Regions from separate parts of the Rhizobium sp. AN5 genome, predicted to be linked through region 2. Evidence: riboswitches for the same ligand, from Rfam matches in the RefSeq annotation. Region 2 holds a riboswitch; each other region holds the start of a gene.
What was found. A riboswitch is a leader RNA that binds a small molecule or an ion and turns the genes downstream of it on or off. The one in region 2 is predicted to bind thiamine pyrophosphate.
Positions count from the first base shown of each region.

Region 1: linked by a shared signal. The riboswitch ahead of thiC (phosphomethylpyrimidine synthase ThiC) and the one ahead of CRP02_RS05160 (ABC transporter permease) in region 2 are both predicted to bind thiamine pyrophosphate.
Region 3: linked by a shared signal. The riboswitch ahead of thiB (thiamine ABC transporter substrate binding subunit) and the one ahead of CRP02_RS05160 (ABC transporter permease) in region 2 are both predicted to bind thiamine pyrophosphate.

Region 1 covers NZ_OCMJ01000004.1:2,349,900-2,355,550, forward strand. Annotated here, with positions in the region: gene thiC (phosphomethylpyrimidine synthase ThiC) at 1-1,053, opposite strand, end outside; TPP riboswitch at 1,148-1,259, opposite strand; gene CRP02_RS24225 (acyl carrier protein) at 1,440-1,691, shown strand; gene CRP02_RS24230 (acyl-CoA dehydrogenase family protein) at 1,691-2,872, shown strand; gene CRP02_RS24235 (amino acid--[acyl-carrier-protein] ligase) at 2,877-3,785, shown strand; gene CRP02_RS24240 (DUF1839 family protein) at 3,792-4,775, shown strand; gene CRP02_RS24245 (glycoside hydrolase family 2 protein) at 4,772-5,651, shown strand, end outside.
Region 2 covers NZ_OCMJ01000003.1:373,462-379,112, reverse strand. Annotated here, with positions in the region: gene CRP02_RS05170 (hydroxyethylthiazole kinase) at 1-202, opposite strand, end outside; gene CRP02_RS05165 (ABC transporter substrate-binding protein) at 205-1,149, opposite strand; gene CRP02_RS05160 (ABC transporter permease) at 1,146-1,931, opposite strand; TPP riboswitch at 2,060-2,162, opposite strand; gene CRP02_RS05155 (TadE/TadG family type IV pilus assembly protein) at 2,344-3,633, shown strand; gene CRP02_RS05150 (alpha-glucosidase) at 3,719-5,651, opposite strand, start outside.
Region 3 covers NZ_OCMJ01000004.1:2,507,638-2,513,288, forward strand. Annotated here, with positions in the region: gene thiP (thiamine/thiamine pyrophosphate ABC transporter permease ThiP) at 1-1,555, opposite strand, end outside; gene thiB (thiamine ABC transporter substrate binding subunit) at 1,575-2,588, opposite strand; TPP riboswitch at 2,627-2,737, opposite strand; gene CRP02_RS24955 (VOC family protein) at 2,783-3,175, opposite strand; gene CRP02_RS24960 (ABC-F family ATP-binding cassette domain-containing protein) at 3,267-5,093, opposite strand; gene CRP02_RS24965 (thiamine diphosphokinase) at 5,098-5,651, opposite strand, start outside.

The DNA of each region.
Region 1 (5,651 bases), on a different contig from region 2:
CTCGTAGAGGAAGCTTTCCTTGTGGTGATGCAGACACCACTTCGCCATGATCGAACCGCCGCGTGAGACGATGCCGGTGACACGGTTGACGGTAAGCGGAATGTAATGCAGCCGAACACCGGCATGGATGGTGAAATAATCCACGCCTTGCTCCGCCTGTTCGATCAACGTATCGCGGAACACCTCCCAGTTGAGGTCCTCGGCAATGCCGTTGACCTTCTCCAGCGCCTGATAAAGCGGCACGGTGCCGATCGGTACCGGCGAATTGCGGATGATCCATTCGCGGATATTGTGGATGTTGCGCCCGGTCGAGAGATCCATGACTGTATCGGCACCCCAGCGGATCGCCCAGACCATCTTCTCCACCTCTTCGGCCATGGAGGAGGTGACGGCGGAGTTGCCGATATTGGCGTTGATCTTGACCAGAAAATTACGGCCGATGATCATCGGCTCAAGCTCGGGGTGATTGATGTTGGCCGGGATGATGGCGCGACCCGATGCGACTTCCTGACGGACGAACTCCGGCGTCACATAATCGGGTATCTGCGCGCCAAAACTCTCTCCATCACGAGCCAGCTTCTCCTTCGCCGCTTCGCGCCCCAGATTTTCGCGGATGGCGATGAACTCCATTTCCGGCGTGATGATGCCTGCCCGCGCATAGGCAAGCTGCGTTACGGCTTTTCCTTCCGTGGCCTTAAGCGGCTGGTGGCGCACGGCAAACTCCGGCGTCAGGCGTTCACCGGTGGCAAAGCCGTTATCCTCCGGCTTGACATGCCGCCCGTCGTAAGCCGCGACATCGCCGCGCGCTACGACCCAGTCGTGACGCAGGCGCGGCAGACCCTTTTCGATCAGAACGTTATGCAATGGATCGGTATAGGGGCCTGAGGAATCATAGACCGTGACCGGCGGTTCGCCCGCCGTCGGGTGGACGGCGATTTCGCGCATCGGCACGCGAATATGCGGATGCAAAATTCCGGTTTTGTGGATTTTCGTGGAGGCGGGATGCGGCCCGGTTGTGACGACAAGCGGGATATTCTTGGCAACGATATTCATCATGAGGCTCCAAAGTTTGACAGTGGAGACCCAGTTCGAGCCGGAATGATGGAAAATACCGACGCGTCGGCAGCGCAAGTTACACGCAGTCCGACCTTCGGTCTTTGCACCGTCCCTACGCCAGTATGAACTGGATCAGGTTCAACGGGTCACTGCGCATAAAAGCAGAATCTCAGCCCCTTGACGGGACACCCCTGGTGAATGGACACAAGAGAAAACACCGCCCGACATTTGTCAAGGGTGCTGCTGATGGCTGGCAAAGGTGGACGAACAACAAAAGCGCCGTTAGTGGTAATTAACCTAACGGTTTAGGCGAATATTATCGTTTTCAAATTAACGATAAGCACAAACCATCCTGATGTTAAATTCATGGGAGATAAGTCGGAATGAATGCGACTATTCGTGAAATACTGGCAAAATTCGGCCAGCTTCCTACCCCCGTCGATACGATTGAAAACGAAGCAGATCTTTATGCCGCAGGCCTTTCTTCCTTTGCATCGGTGCAATTGATGCTGGGTATCGAGGAAGCTTTCGATATCGAATTCCCCGACAACCTCTTGAACCGCAAGTCCTTTGCCAGCATCAAGGCCATCGAAGACACCGTTAAGCTCATTCTGGATGGTAAAGAGGCAGCCTGATGAATGTGACCGTTGCGCCGCAGGATGAAACGCTGTCCGCGCGCGCAGGCCGCGTCGCAGCAATTGCCGCCAAACATGCGGACGAGGTGGACTTCACCGGTCGCTTCCCGGAGGAAGCCGTCAAGGCGCTGAGACAAGAGCGCCTTCTCGGCATTCAGGTCCCGTCCTCTCTTGGTGGCGAAGGCGCATCCATACAGCAAATCGCCGATATCTGCGCCCGGCTTGGCCAGGCCTGTTCGGCAACCGCAATGATTTTCGCCATGCACCACATCAAGGCATCGAGCCTTGTGGAACACGGCGAGACAAGCCCATGGCATGCGGGCTTCATGAGCAGCATCGCAAGCGAACAGCTTCTGCTCGCATCGGCGACGACCGAAGGCGGAATCGGCGGCAATCTGCGCAATTCCATCTGCGCGATTGAGGTCGAAGGAGACATCTGCCGGCTGGAGAAGGACGCCACCGTCATTTCCTACGGCAGCAATGCGGATGCCATCCTCATCACCTCGCGCGCCCACAAGGACGCCGCCCCGGCCGATCAGGTGATGACTGTCTTCCTGAAAGATCAGTACACGCTCGAGAAGACCCATGTCTGGGACACACTCGGCATGCGTGGCACCTGTTCGGACGGTTTCCTGTTCCGCGGCGAGGCACCGGCGGTGCAGATATTCCCAAAACCCTTTGCGGAAATCGCCGCGCAATCCATGCTTGCAAGCTCGCATCTTCTGTGGAGCGCCGTGTGGTATGGCATCGCGTCGGATGCGGTGCTGCGCGCGCAATCCTTCGTCAGGACGGCAGCACGCAAGTCGCCCGGTGTCACACCGCCAGGCGCTATCCACATTGCCGAAATTTCCACCAAATTGCAGGTGGTCAAATCCAACGTCATTGCGGGCGTAAAGGCTTACGCGGACACCAAGAGCGACCCGGACAAGCTGATGTCCATGGCGTTCGCGGTTGCCATGAACAATGTGAAGATCTGTTCTTCGGAAACCATTCTGGAGATCATCGACCAAGCGATGCTGGTCTGCGGCATCATGGGTTACAAGAACGGTACGCCCTACAGCCTTGGCCGACATCTTCGCGACGCGCATTCCGCGCGCCTGATGATTTCCAACGACCGTATTCTCGGCAATTCCGCCAATCTCCTGCTGGTTCACAAGCAGGACACCAGCCTCTTGGGATAAGACCATGGATATGCAAACATCGTTTCTCGATCGACTGTTCGAAGAAGGCCTGCTGATTGAAACGGGTGTCGATGGTCTTTATGGACGCAGCGGCCAGTTCGAGGATGTCATTGCCGCATTCGAACGCCTGATCGACCGCACCGGCGGCCCGGACAGTGCAGAGGCGATCCGCTTCCCGCCCGGCATCAACCGCGCCTATTTCGAAAAGAGCGGTTACATGAAAAGCTTCCCGCAGCTTGCCGGCACAGTGCATTCCTTCTGCGGTTGCGAACTTGACCATGTCAGCCTTCTCAAATCCATGGATGAGGGCGGCGACTGGACAAAGGACCAGAAAGCAACCGATATCGTGCTGACGCCGGCCGCTTGCTACCCTCTTTATCCGACCATCGCCAAGCGCGGCGCATTGCCTTCCGGCGGCGGTCTCTACGACATCCAGTCCTATTGTTTCCGCCATGAACCCTCCAAGGACCCGGCACGTCAGCAGCTGTTCCGCATGCGGGAATATGTACGCATGGGCACGGAGAGCGATGTGACCGAATTCCGTCAGACATGGATGGATCGCGGCGTGGCGATGATGGAAGCCGTGGGCCTTGAAGTGACCATCGACGTGGCCAACGATCCCTTCTTCGGCCGCGCGGGCAAAATGCTCGCCAACAACCAGCGCGACCAGAACCTGAAATTCGAACTGTTGATCCCCGTCACATCCACCACCAACCCGACGGCCTGCATGAGCTTTAATTACCATCAGGACGCCTTTGGCCAGAAATGGGGATTGAACCTCGACAATGGTGATGTAGCTCACACCGCCTGCGTCGGTTTTGGCCTTGAGCGCATTGCGCTGGCACTTTTTGCGCATCACGGTCTGGATGTAAAAACATGGCCCGAAAAGGCCTTGAAAACACTCTGGGGCTAACCATTCATGCGGCAGATTTTCCCCGGTCTCGATCCCAAAAACTATGTGCAGCACCCGCTTCATTCGTCGGAAAGAATGTGGCCGGAGACCAATTGCTACATCGATTTGTGGATCGAGGTGCTGGCCTCGAAAGGGTTGCCGCCTGAGGCCATGTTCGGTTTCACCCTGACGCAGGATTTCGAAGGCGACCAGTTCACTTTCTTCAAGGTGCCGCTGGAAGATCTGGAAGCACTTTATGGCGTTCGCGCCACCGAACTTGCGATCTTCGACCGGGTGGAAAACCATATCGAAGCACAACTGGAACGCCGCCGCATCTGCCTGATCGAGATGGACAGCTTCTATATGCCCGATACCCACGGGGTGGGCTACCGGAAGGAACATGGCAAGACCACCATCGCCATCAACCGGCTGGACCTCGCAAACCGGGAACTCGATTATTTCCACAATGCCGGCTTCTTCCACCTGTCGGGCGAAGATTTCGACGGCCTGTTCCAGCATCACCTGTCAGAGAGCGAGCCGCCCTTCCTGCCCTATACGGAATTTGCAAAATTCGCAGACAGCAACCCTTCGCCGGCGCATATCCGCAAAACGGCCGAACGGCTGCTGAAGTTTCATTTTTCACGGCGACCATCCAACAATCCGGTCAGGGCTTTTGCAGCCGTGTTTCCGGCTCAGGTCGAGAAGGTGGCAGACCGGCCGTTCGGCTTTTTCCACAAATATGCCTTCAATACGCTGCGCCAGTTCGGCGCCAATTTCGAACTGGCGGCGAGCCACCTCGAATGGCTGGACAAGAGCGAATTTGCTGAAGCGAGAGACCACGCGCTGCGCATATCCGAGGTCGCCAAGACCGTGCAGTTCCAGCTCGCTCGCGCCGTCACGCGCCGTAAATTCGACGCGCTCGCCTCTGTGCTCGATCCGGCTGCGGATGCATGGGATGGTGTGATGGAAGCCCTTGCGGCAAAATTGTCGAACACCAGCGAGGCCGCGTGAGGACTTATCTTCCGCGCGAAAGCGAAAAATTACTAAGCGAAGGCTGGACGCTGACAATGACGTCCGCCAATGCCTGCGAAACGCCCTCGGATATTCCCGCAACCCTTGAAAGCCTTCACGTGTCCGTTCCCGGAACAGTGGCGCAAGCTCTGGAACTGGCCGGAAAATTTGACCGTCTCAATCCGACACCATTGAACGACAAGGATGCCTGGTACCGTCTGACGATGATTTCCGATGTGCGGGAGCGGGCGATCCTGCGCTTCGATGGCCTGTCCACGATTGCAGAAATCTTCCTCAACGGCGAACTGATCGCCGCCAGCCAGAGCATGTTCGAAAGGCTGGAAGTACCGGTGGAACTGACGGGCGCGGACGAACTATCGATCTGCTTCCGGGCACTTTCGCCAAGGCTCGAAAAAACCGGTCCGCGCGCCCGCTGGCGTCCACAGATGATGAACACCCAAGGTCTGCGGCTGATCCGCACCACGGCGCTCGGATATATGCCGGGCTGGTGCCCGGAAATCCATGCCGCCGGCCCATGGCGACCCATCAGCCTTATAAGACAGGCAGGCGTGCTCTGCACAGTCCGGTCCTCGCTCGACGAAACCGGGACGGGAACGGTCAACATCGCCCTGGAGGCGAGCCACGACATTCCATCCGCACGGCTCACCTGCGCGGGCTACGGCGTCGATCTTTCCGGGGCTGAAAACGGTAGGCTCCTAGGCCAACTCAACATACCTGATGTCGAGACGTGGTGGCCGCATACCCACGGCAGACCGACGCTCCATGAAGTCGTTCTGGAACTGGATGGTAAGCAACACAGGCTCGGGCGCACGGGCTTCAGGCGCGTGGAGGTCGATTACGGCGAAGACGGCAACG
Region 2 (5,651 bases):
TCACCGCATCGGCTTTCGTGACGAAAGCACCGATTTCTTCGAGTGAGGTTGTCATCGAGGGGATGCCGCCGACAACGGTAATGCCGTCCGCGGTGAATTTCTGCACCACGGTGTTCATCAGGCAATGCACGCGCGGGCGCGTCTGCCTTACCCTTTCGAGGATCTCCGCGGCCTTCGCCGCAGTCGGAAAACTGTTTGCCATGGTTATTGCAGCTCCACGGCAATGTCTTCCGCCGCCGGCGCCTGCTTGATCAGTTGCATGTCCTGCATGAAGGTGCCGAAGCGCGTGTATCGGGTGCGATCGAGTGCGCCTGGACGTTTGGCAAAACGCGGCAGCGTATCGAAAAACGCCTGTTTGTTCAGCGCGTCGTCAAGGTTCGGATAGGCCTTGATGAAAAGCTGCCAGGATTCTTGCGGGTGGTTGGTGATGAAAATCGCGGCTTGCTCAACGGCCGAGAGAAAACGCGGCAGGCGGCTGTCTTTCACGAGATCACGATGGGTGACGAAGATCAGTTCGTCATAGGCGGGCACGCCATGTTCCTCGGGGAAGAACGAGCGGCCGTCGTGGCCCTCAAGCTTCATCTGCGTCAGTTCGAAATTACGGAAACCGCCAAGCGTGGCATCGACCTTGCCGGCAATCAGGGACGGCGAGAGTGAGAAATTGACGTTGACCAGTTCCACATCGTCTTTCGTCAGTCCCTCCTTCTCCAGCATGCGCTTCAGCATAGCATCCTCGAAACCGGAAACCGAGAAGCCGACCTTCTTGCCCTTCAGGTCCTTCAGGCTCTTGATCGGACCATCGGCCAGAACGGTGACGGTGTTCAGCGGGGTTTCCACCAGCGTGCCGAAACGGACAAGCGGCAGCCCTGCATCGTGGTCGAGATAGAGGTTCGGCTGGTAGTGTACACCGATATCGGCCTGCTTTGCCGAGACGAGACGCGGTACGGCGGATGGGTCTGCGGGCGGGATCAACTCGACCTCCAGCCCTGCATCGGCGAAAAGGCCGCGTTCCTTGGCAATCACCATCGGTGCATGGTCCGGGTTCACGAACCATTCCAGCAATACGGTAAGCTTGTCTGCCGCCTGCGATTGCACGGGCGAAAGCACGCTTGCTGCCGCAACGATGAGGGAAAGAAGAGTTCGTTTCATGATGCCGAAAGTCTCCGCAAATGTTTGAAAGGAATGACGTGGTCTGTTTCTTTGGCCCAGGGGGCGAGGTTGGCCGTTGCCCGGTCGACGACAAGCCGCAGCAGCACCGCCATGACGGCGAGAATGGTCATGGCGGCGAACATTGTGTCGGTCTGCATGCGGGCATTGGACTGGATCATGACAAAACCCAGCCCGGCGGAGGCGCCCACCCATTCGCCAATGACCGCGCCGAGCGGGGCGAGCGGAGCTGCGACCCTCAGCCCGGAAATGAGTGAGGGAAGCGCCAGCGGCACACGCAACCGGATTAGGATTTGCCAGTGGCTCGCCTCCGTCAGCGAGGCGGCATCGAGGATCGTCCGATCCGTGCGATTGAGGCCATCGGTGAAGGCTGAAGCGACGGGGAAAAAGATGATGATCGCCGTCATGACCACTTTCGAAGCCATGCCGAAACCGAACCAGAGTACGAGAATGGGGGCCAGCACGAAGACCGGAAATGCCTGCAACACGAGAACCATGGGCCAGACGAGGCGGCCAAAACGCGGGACGGCGGCAATCGTAAAGGCAACGAGAATGCCGGCGGCAATGCCAGCCGCAAGCCCGGCGGCCATTTCACCTGATGTCACCATGGCCTGTCCGAACAGGAAGGCAGGCTGGCGCAGGAGTGCTGCGGCAACATCGGCGGGCGAGGGCAGGATATAGCGGGGCGGTGCAAACAGCCAGATGCCCAGCTGCCAGACAATCAGAATGAGAACGACGCCCTTAAGCGCATGGGAGGCACGCATCGGCCGGGCCTCAGACGCAGCCGTACCGTATACGAAGGGAAGGATGTTTCATCATCATCGTTCGGTCTCCAGCTGTGGCGATCACGGAGATCCGGGCAAAGCGGAGAAGAGAAAGGGCAGTACCGCAAACGCGCTACAGTTTCCGTTCCTACGCCGGCATGACCCGGATCAGGTTCAAGGGTCCGGCTCATCGCCATCTCAGCACCGTCAGGTGCTCCCCTCGGAAGAGACTGATTTGCTAGGAGGGTTTTGAAGTAATGTCAACGTTGAAAGTTAACGAGAATATTGGCGAATTTGCCGCGAACATATTAGTTATTGATTATATTAAGTTTATCAAAAATTAGTTATTTATTGAAACCGCTTTTCAATTCCGCTGTATTAGCTTCAGCTCCCAGAATGGTTGGGGGCGAACTTGAAAAACTTCTGGCAAGAGAAATCTGGAAATTTTGGCATTCTGACCGCGCTGCTCATGGTGCCTCTGTGCGGGGCTGCCGGTGTGGCGCTCGATATTACGCGCGGCATGTCGGTCAAAGCCGATCTGCAGCAGGCGGCGGATTCCGCAGCTCTGGCGGCAGTCGCCGATATGTCCGCAAGTGTTCAGGCGGCAAAGAAGATGTCGGGGGACGGTGTCATTCCCGTCGGCAATGACGAAGCCCGGGCATTCTTCGATGGCAATCAGCGCGGCGACGCGGACTACACCATTACCTCTGTCGATGTTTCGGTGATCAAGCACGGCAATGTGGTCGAGTCGTCCGTCAGCTTCAAGGCGTCGGTCAGCACGACGCTCTCAGGGCTTCTGGGGAAAGATTTCGTTTCGGTTGGCGGCACGGCCACGGCCAAATACGAAACGGAAACCTTCAGCGATTTCTATCTTCTACTTGATAATACGCCCTCCATGGGAGTGGGCGCCACACCCACGGATGTTGCCACCCTGGTTGCGAATACTGGCGATAAATGCGCTTTTGCCTGTCACATCGTGAAGGACGGCGTGGCAGACCCGAACAGCTATTACTTCAAGGCCAAGAAACTCGGGGTTACGACGCGTATCGACGTGGTTGCTAAGGCAACCGCCAGCCTGATGGACACGGCAAAGTCCACGCGCAAAAGCAGCAATCAATATCGCATGGCCGTCTATACCTTCGGGGAACGGGCGGAAGATACCAAGCTGCTTGAGGTCGTTTCGCTAACCTCGGATCTGGACGCAGCAAAGAAAAAAGCTGGTGAAATCAACCTGATGTCGATCCCCTATCAGGGATACAACAACGACCAGCAAACCGATTTCGACCGGGCACTGGTCCAGATTGGAGATAAGGTCGGCAGTTCGGGCACGGGCGCAAGCTCGGCAAACCCGGATAAGGTTATTTTCTTTGTTTCAGACGGGGTGGGCGACAGTTACAAGCCGTCCTCCTGTACGAAAAAACTGACAGGAGGCCGCTGTCAGGAGCCGATCGACATCAAAGACTGTACGAAATTGAAGGAAAAGGGTTTTCGTATCGCGGTGCTTTATACCACCTATCTGCCGCTGCCGACGAATGACTGGTATAATAGCTGGATCAAACCCTTTCAGGCGGAAATCGGCTCACGCATGCAGAGCTGTGCTTCCCCGGGCCTGTACTTCGAAGTCAGCCCGTCCCAGGGCATCAGCGACGCGATGACGGTGCTGTTCAAGAAAGCCATTACATCACCACGCCTGACGGGCTGATGGCCGTTTAGCGAGGCCTGTTAAAGCATCGGTTGAACGCCGCAATATTTGCGGCGTTTTTTGGAAATGGCCGGAAGGTGATGCTTCAAGCGATATTGCGAAGCTGTTCAAATAACGCAGTAAAGGGCGTTTCAGCGCGGTAGAACACAGCCGGTTGGCCTATCGGAGCCTCCACGGTGATCTCGTGCCCGCCAAAATACCGCGCGCCACTCCAAAGATGCACCCATTCACTATCGCCCGGAAGGTAAAGCGTGCGCTGCGTCTCCCCCGCCTTGCACACGGGTGCGACCAGCATGTCGGCCCCGTAGAGATAGCTGTCCTGAATGGCATAGGTCTGCCGGTCGTTCTCGTGATGCAGGAAAAGCGGGCGCTGTACCGGCAGGCCGGTTTTGGCCGCTTCAGTGGAGAGCGATTTCAGATAGGGAGCGAGTGCAACGTAGATCGCCGTCATGCGGGCAAAATGACCAAGAACCGTCTCGTCCTGATCGATCTGGAGATTGTCGCGCGGGCGATTGCCCTCATGGGTGCGCATGACAGGGGTAAAGGCTGCCATCTCTGTCCAGCGCATGATGAGTTCCGGGGTTCTGACATTGCCGAACAGGCTGGTATAACCGCCAATATCGGAATGGTGATAGGCATTGCCGAGAAGACCGGAAGACAATGCGCCACATATGACGGTGACGAGACCGTCATGGCGGGAGAAATCGACGGACTGGTCACCGCCCCACAGTAGCGGGCAATGGGCTTGCACACCGGTAAAGCCCGCCCGCATGAAGAACAGCGCTTCGCCGGTTTTGCCGCGGCTTTCAACGGCCTTGGCGTTGACCTCTGCCCAGAGCGTCGGCCAGGCATTGTGCATCAGTTTGGCGTCGATGCCGTTCGATAGCGTGATGTCGATCGGCAGATATTCGCCGAAATCGGCCATCCAGCCGGAAAGGCCGAAATCCAGCATGTTCTTGCCGATGATCTCTTCGGCAAACCACTCGGCTGCGGCCGGATTGGTGAAATCGACCACGCCACAATCGAACTCGCCGAAATCCACGAGCGCCGTCTTGCCGTCCGCACCGGTGGCGAAATAACCGGCCGCCTCCGCCTCCGGAAAAAGCGGGCCGTCGACGCAGAGATAGGGGTTCACGTATCCCAGAAAACGAATGCCCTGATCGGCAAGCTCGGCGATCTTCTGACGCAGATGCGGATAACGCGCCTCATTGGCCTGCCAGTCCCAGAAGAGCCGGGCGCCAAAGGATGTCTGGCGAAGCCCCACCCAGTCCTCGCACCACAGGCCGGAGACCTTGGTTCCGGCAGCGCGGATTTTTTCCAGCCGGGCAAAGGAGTTGGCGCCATCCTTTAACCCGATGATCGCGCCGCTATAGACCCACTCCGGCAGTTCCGGCTGGCGTCCGAACCGCAGCGAGAGGGCGGAAACGATATCGGTGAAACGATCGCCGGTGAAAAACTCGATCCTCTCGGGGATCGCCCAGATCTCGACTTCGTGGAAATCTTCGTTGCGGAAATCGAAGACCGAATAGGCGCTGGTCTCCACATGCAGAGCATATTTGCGCGACGACAGATAGGTCGGCTGCGGGTAATTGGTGTTGTAATAATCGCCACCCGCCTTGCCGCTGACGTCAGCCTTGAAGGTGATTTCAGCGGTCTTGTCGCGGCCGACACCGGGTTCGGAGGTCCAGAGCGGAAAGCGGCGGCCGCGCATGTCGAAATAGGACATCTGTTCGCCACCGCCCCAGACATGTTCGTCCTCATCTGCGACGATCCGCAGCCACAGCCGATTGATGGTTTCATCCAGCGCCGTGACCCTGATGGCATTTCCATCCAGCGCCAGATGAAAGCGCGCGGCCTGCCCGGGTGCGGAAGACAGCGTAACGCTGTCGCCACTGACTTCGGCGTGGCGGAGCGCAGTTCGTTCGATGACATAGTCCTCGATATCGAAATTGCCGCGATACATATCCATCCGCTCCTTGCCGAAACCGGCGAAGAAAGCCGGGTTCTCAGGCGAATGA
Region 3 (5,651 bases), on a different contig from region 2:
CAAGGATGAACGCGTATCCGGCGGCATCGTTGGTGCGGTAGCTGCCCATATTGCTATAGACCAGCCATGGCAAGGTGACGAAATTTTCCGATCCGAACAGGGCGACCGCCCCAAGATCACCAAGCGACAGCGCCATGGCGAAGGAAAACGCCATAACCAAAGGCCGCCAGAGTACCGGCAGATCAGCGAATCGCAGCCGTGTCAGGCCCTGAAGCCCGAGACTGGCGGAGAGCCGGCCGGTGCGCAGAAAATGGCTGGTAAAGGCTGGCTCCAATACCCGCATGGCAAGCGGCAGCGCCATCAGCATATTGATGATCGCCACGAGAACCGGCGCATAAAAGCTGACATCACCGAGAGGCCGCAACAACAGAAACCATCCGCTTCCGAGCACAACAGGCGGCACCAGCAGCACAAGCGAAGACCCAGCGCCGAGCGTGGCCGACAGAAAGCGCAGGGGCTGAGCCACATGCCGTCTTGAACCCACGGCTTGGCGCGCATTGATGATTGCAAAGCAGCAGAGCACAACGAGAGTTGCGGAGAGTGCGGCGATGGCTAGGCTGGTGGCGGCCGCCCGCAGAAAAATCGGCGCCGACAGAAGGCGCGGCAGATCGGCGCTCAAGCCTGAGACGGTTATGGCCACAAGCGGCAGGCCAATCAGCAGAACCGCAAGAATGATTGCCGCCCCATCCCAAAGACGCGCACCAATCCCTTTGCCATCGAAGCGGCGAAGGGGCCGCCCAAGCGAGGCGATCTCTGCCTCGGGCGATGGCAAAAAGGCAAGAAGGCCGAGCAGAACTGCCGTGATTGCAATCTGCAAAACCGAAAGCGCGATTGCCCGTTGCGGATCGAAATCAAACCGCAGCGCCTGGTAGATTGCGACCTCAAGTGTCGTCGCCGCCGGTCCACCTCCCAGCAGAAGCACTAGCGTGAAGCTGGTGGCGCACAGCATGAAGACAAGCCCGGCAATACCGGGAACAAGCCGCGAGACGGCCGGCCACTCGATGAAGCGGAAAACCGAAACCGGCCCCATGCCAAGACTTGCCGCCATCCGCCAATATTCGCCCGGAATCCGCTCCAGCCCGGCCAGCATCAGCCGCACTGCAAGCGGCAGATTGAAAAACACATGGGCGATGAGAATCCCGGAAAGGCCGTAAATACTGAAGGGCTGCTCCGCACCGGCAAAAACAAGGGCAGTATTCAAAACACCCTGCCTGCCCCAGATCGTGATGATGCCGAAGGCGCCGACGATCACCGGCAGCCCCATCGGCACAGCCATCAACCTGATAATCCAAATCCGCCCCGGAAAATGCTGTCTGCGGGAGAGCGCAAGCGCCACCGGCAGGCCGAGAACAATGGAAAGAACAGTGGACAACGTTGCCTGATAGAGCGTGAAGCGCAGGATGCGCAGCGTGTAGGCATCCACGATTCCGGCGGCGGATGTGCCGGCATCGAAAGACAGGAGTGCTGAGACAGCAAGCGCCATGAACAGGAAAACGGCGGCAAACGCCGCCGTTCCGCCAATGATCGACCATCTGTAGTCGCGACGCAGCATCATGCGCGGGCGTGCCTCTTGCTCAGTTCATGCTCATGGCCGCAAGCCATTCGTCGATCCAGGCCTTGCGGTTCTTCGCCACCTCTTCCGGGTCCATCTGGAAGGTCTTCTGCGGCACGACGAGTTTGGAAAATGCCTCGGGCAGGGGCCTGGACGTTGCCGCGACCGGCATCATCCAGTTGTTTTCCGGAATGGCATCCTGAAATCCTGATGTGAGCGTGAAAGCGAGGAACTGCTTCGCCAGTTCCTTGTGCGGCGCGTTTTTGAGAAGGGCGGAAACCTCGATCTGGATGTAGTGCCCCTCGGAAAAAGCCGCGGCCTGATAGCGATCCGTCTTTTCCGAGACCATGTGATAGGCAGGCGACGTGGTGTAGGAGAGCACCATCGGCACCTCACCCTTGGTGAAAAGGCCATAGGATTCCGACCAGCCCGGCGTGACGGTGAGAATGCGCTTCCGGAGCTTCGCCCAGGCTTCCGGTGCCTTGTCGCCGTAAACGGACTTCACCCAGAGCAGCAGGCCAAGCCCCGGCGTGGAGGTGCGCGGGTCCTGAATGGCGATTTTCTGTGAAGGATCGCCTTCCACCAGATCCTTCAGGCTCGTCGGCGGATTTTTTATCGTCTGCGTGTCATAGACAACGGCGAAATGACCGTAGTCGTAAGGGACGAAAATGTCGTCCTTGTAACCGCCCGGCACCTTGGCCGCCGATGCATCGATACCGCTGATATCGAAGAGGCCGGTCTGTTTCGCTTCCGCGACCAGATTGGTGTCGAGACCAACCACGACATCCGCCTTCGACGCCGCCCCTTCAAGCTTCAGGCGGTTGAGCAGCGCCACGCCATCCGCCACACCGACGAAATTGACCGTGCAATTGCACACTTTCTCGAAGGCCTCTTTCACCTTGGGGCCGGGACCCCATTCGGAAACGAAGCTTTCATAGGTGTAGACGGTCAGTTCCTGTCTGTCCTGAGCAGTGGCAAGACCGGGCAGAAACAACGAAACGGCAACGAGGGAATTCAGGAAAAGACGACGGCGCACGGGTATCTCCTCAAAAAACGAAAAGGGAAATAGCCGCTTGCCTTAAGCCGTCTAATCCCTCCGCCGGTATGAACCGGATCAGGTTCTTCGGGTTGGCAAGCCTCTCAGCCTTTTGCACGCAAGCACAAAAGACACCCCGTTAGATCAAGATGATGATGTAGTCCCGCTGTCTCTGATTGGCAAGATGGCTGCCGTCAGGCCTGCTGCACCATGTGCACCAGTTCCCAGACATGGCCGTCGGGATCCTGAAAACTACCGGCATACATGAAACCGTGATCCTGAACCGGTTTCCAGCTGCTGCCACCCGAGGCGAGCGCCGTTTCGATCATCCGGTCGATTTCCTCACGGCTTCCCGCTGTGAGACAGGTCAGGACCTCGGTGCTGCGTGTGGCGTCGGCGATATCGCCATTGATGAAATCGCGAAAACGCTCCTCCTGAAGAAGCATCACGAAGATGTTCTCCTCAACGATCATGCAGAGCGTGCGGTCATCCGAATATTCCTGATTGAAGGTGAAACCGAGAGCCGTGAAGAAGCTTCTCGATGTCTCGATATTCTTGACCGGCAGATTGACGAAGATCATGCGCATTTTCTGAACTCCTCCGAATCCGCACAGGAAACGGCAATTCCGCCTCCCTGTCAAAGGCGGCTGAGACCTTAGTCAAGAAATCGCGACCCACTCACCCTTCAATTTCCTCGCGCAGCATCTCCAGCTCCAGCCATTCCTCTTCCATGGCTTCGAGCTTTTCGCGCAGCTTCGTCATTTCCTGCGCCAGCGTATTGAAGGTAGCCGGGTCCTTGGTGAACAGATTGGGGTCGGCCATGCGCTGCTCACGCTTGGCGATTTCGCCCTGCGCCTTCTCCATTTCCTTTGGAAGGTTTTCGAGCGCAAATTTTTGCTTGAAGGAAAGCTTGCCCTTGGCCTTTGAGGGGTCCTGCGACGCGGAGGCGGAAGGGGCGGTCTTTGCCTTTTCCTGCTTCTCCGCCTTGCGCTTTTCTTCCGCAGCACCCTTGCGTTGCGCCATCATGTCCGAATAGCCGCCGGCATATTCGATCCAGCGTCCATCCGGCTGGTCCGGATTGGCGGGCGCGATTGTGGAGGTGACGGTACGGTCGAGGAAATCGCGGTCGTGGCTGACGAGAATGACCGTGCCGGAAAAGCCCGCAACGATTTCCTGCAACAGATCGAGCGTTTCGATATCGAGATCGTTGGTCGGCTCGTCAAGGATCAGCAGGTTGGTAGGCCGCGCCAGAATGCGCGCAAGAATAAGACGGGCGCGCTCACCACCGGAGAGGTTGCGGATGGGCGTGCGGGCCTGTTCCGGCTGGAACAGGAAGTCCTTCATGTAACCCGTCACATGTTTCAACTCGCCATTGACCAGCAAATTGTCGCCGCGACCGTCGGTGAGGTAATGAGCGAGCGTATCGTTTGGATTGAGATCTTCACGCTTCTGGTCAAGTGTCGCGATTTCCAGATTGGTGCCGAGCTTTACCGTGCCGCTATCGGGCTGAAGCTGGCCGGTCAGCATCTTCAAAAGCGTTGTCTTGCCGGCACCGTTCGGCCCGACGAGACCGATGCAATCACCGCGATGCACCCGCAGCGAAAACGGCGCGATGATCACGCGCTCGCCGTAAGACTTGGTGATTGCGTCTGCCTCGATGACCAGTTTGCCGGATTCCCGCACCTCCGCAGCCGTCGCCTGCACGCTGCCCTGCGGTCCCTTGTGGCCGCGATAGTCCGCACGCATTGCCTGAAGCTCGCCCACACGGCGCATGTTGCGCTTGCGTCTCGCGGTCACGCCGTAACGCATCCAGTGTTCTTCACGCTCGATGGCCTTGCCGAGCTTGTGCTGCTCCAGCTCTTCCTCTTCCAGCACCTTGTCGCGCCATTCCTCGAAATGCGCAAAACCGCGATTGAGACGACGGGACTGGCCGCGATCCAGCCACACGGTCGAGGTCGAAACCTTCTCCAGAAAACGCCTGTCGTGCGAGATCAGCACCAGCGCGCTACGCGTCTGCTGCAACTCGCCTTCAAGCCATTCGATGGTGGGCAAGTCCAGATGGTTGGTCGGCTCGTCCAGCATCAGAATATCGGGTTCAGGCGCCATGACGCGGGCAAGGGCCGCACGCCGCGCTTCGCCGCCGGACAGGCTATCCGGATGTTCCTGTCCCGTCAGGCCCAGATGCTCGAGAATATAGGTAACGCGATAGGGATCGTCGCCAGGTCCCAGCCCCGCCTCGGCATAGGCCTGCACGGTGTCGTAACCGGCAAAATCCGGCGCCTGTTCCAGATAACGGATGGTGGCGGAGGGGTGACGGAAAACCTCGCCCGACTGCGCCTCGACCAGACCGGCGGCGATCTTCATCAGGGTCGACTTGCCCGAACCGTTGCGTCCGACAAGGCAGATGCGGTCGCCCGGCTCCACCTGAAGATTGGCGCCGTCGAGCAGCGGGGTCACGCCGAAGGTCAGCTTGATGTCATCGAGTTTCAAAATTGGGGGTGCCAAGGCGTCAGGCTCCGGTCAGATCATAAGGGCGGGCGAGCACGATGGCTTTTCCGCTTTTCAGCGAGAAATGCACAGGGCCGCCATTCGCGACATTGGAAATAGTGCGGGAAGAGCCGAAAGCAAGCGGGAAATCCTTGAGAGGATAACGCACATTGCCGATATCAAGCCCCACAAGGTCGGTAAACCCGGCAACGGAAAACAGCGTACCGGGTGGCAGATCAAGGTCGAACGACCCCGCCAGCAGCGGGCGGGCCTCCTCTTCGCCGGAGGTCAGCGTAACGTTGAGACCACGCTCAGTCAGCGCCACCGCGTAAAGAAGGTGCTGAAGTGCGTGGTCGCTTCTCGCTCCACCAAGCGCACCGGCAAGCACCAGAGAACGCGCGCCGCGGGCAAGGGCCTCCGAGACCGCAATTTCGCCATCGGTCACAGCCTTTGCAGCGGGATAGGGCTGTCGCACCACATCGGGCCAGGCGTCCAGCAGGTCCTTGTCGGTGGAATCGAAATCCCCCACCCAGAGCTCGGGTGTGAGCCCAAGCGGTGCGGCATGGCGCATGCCGC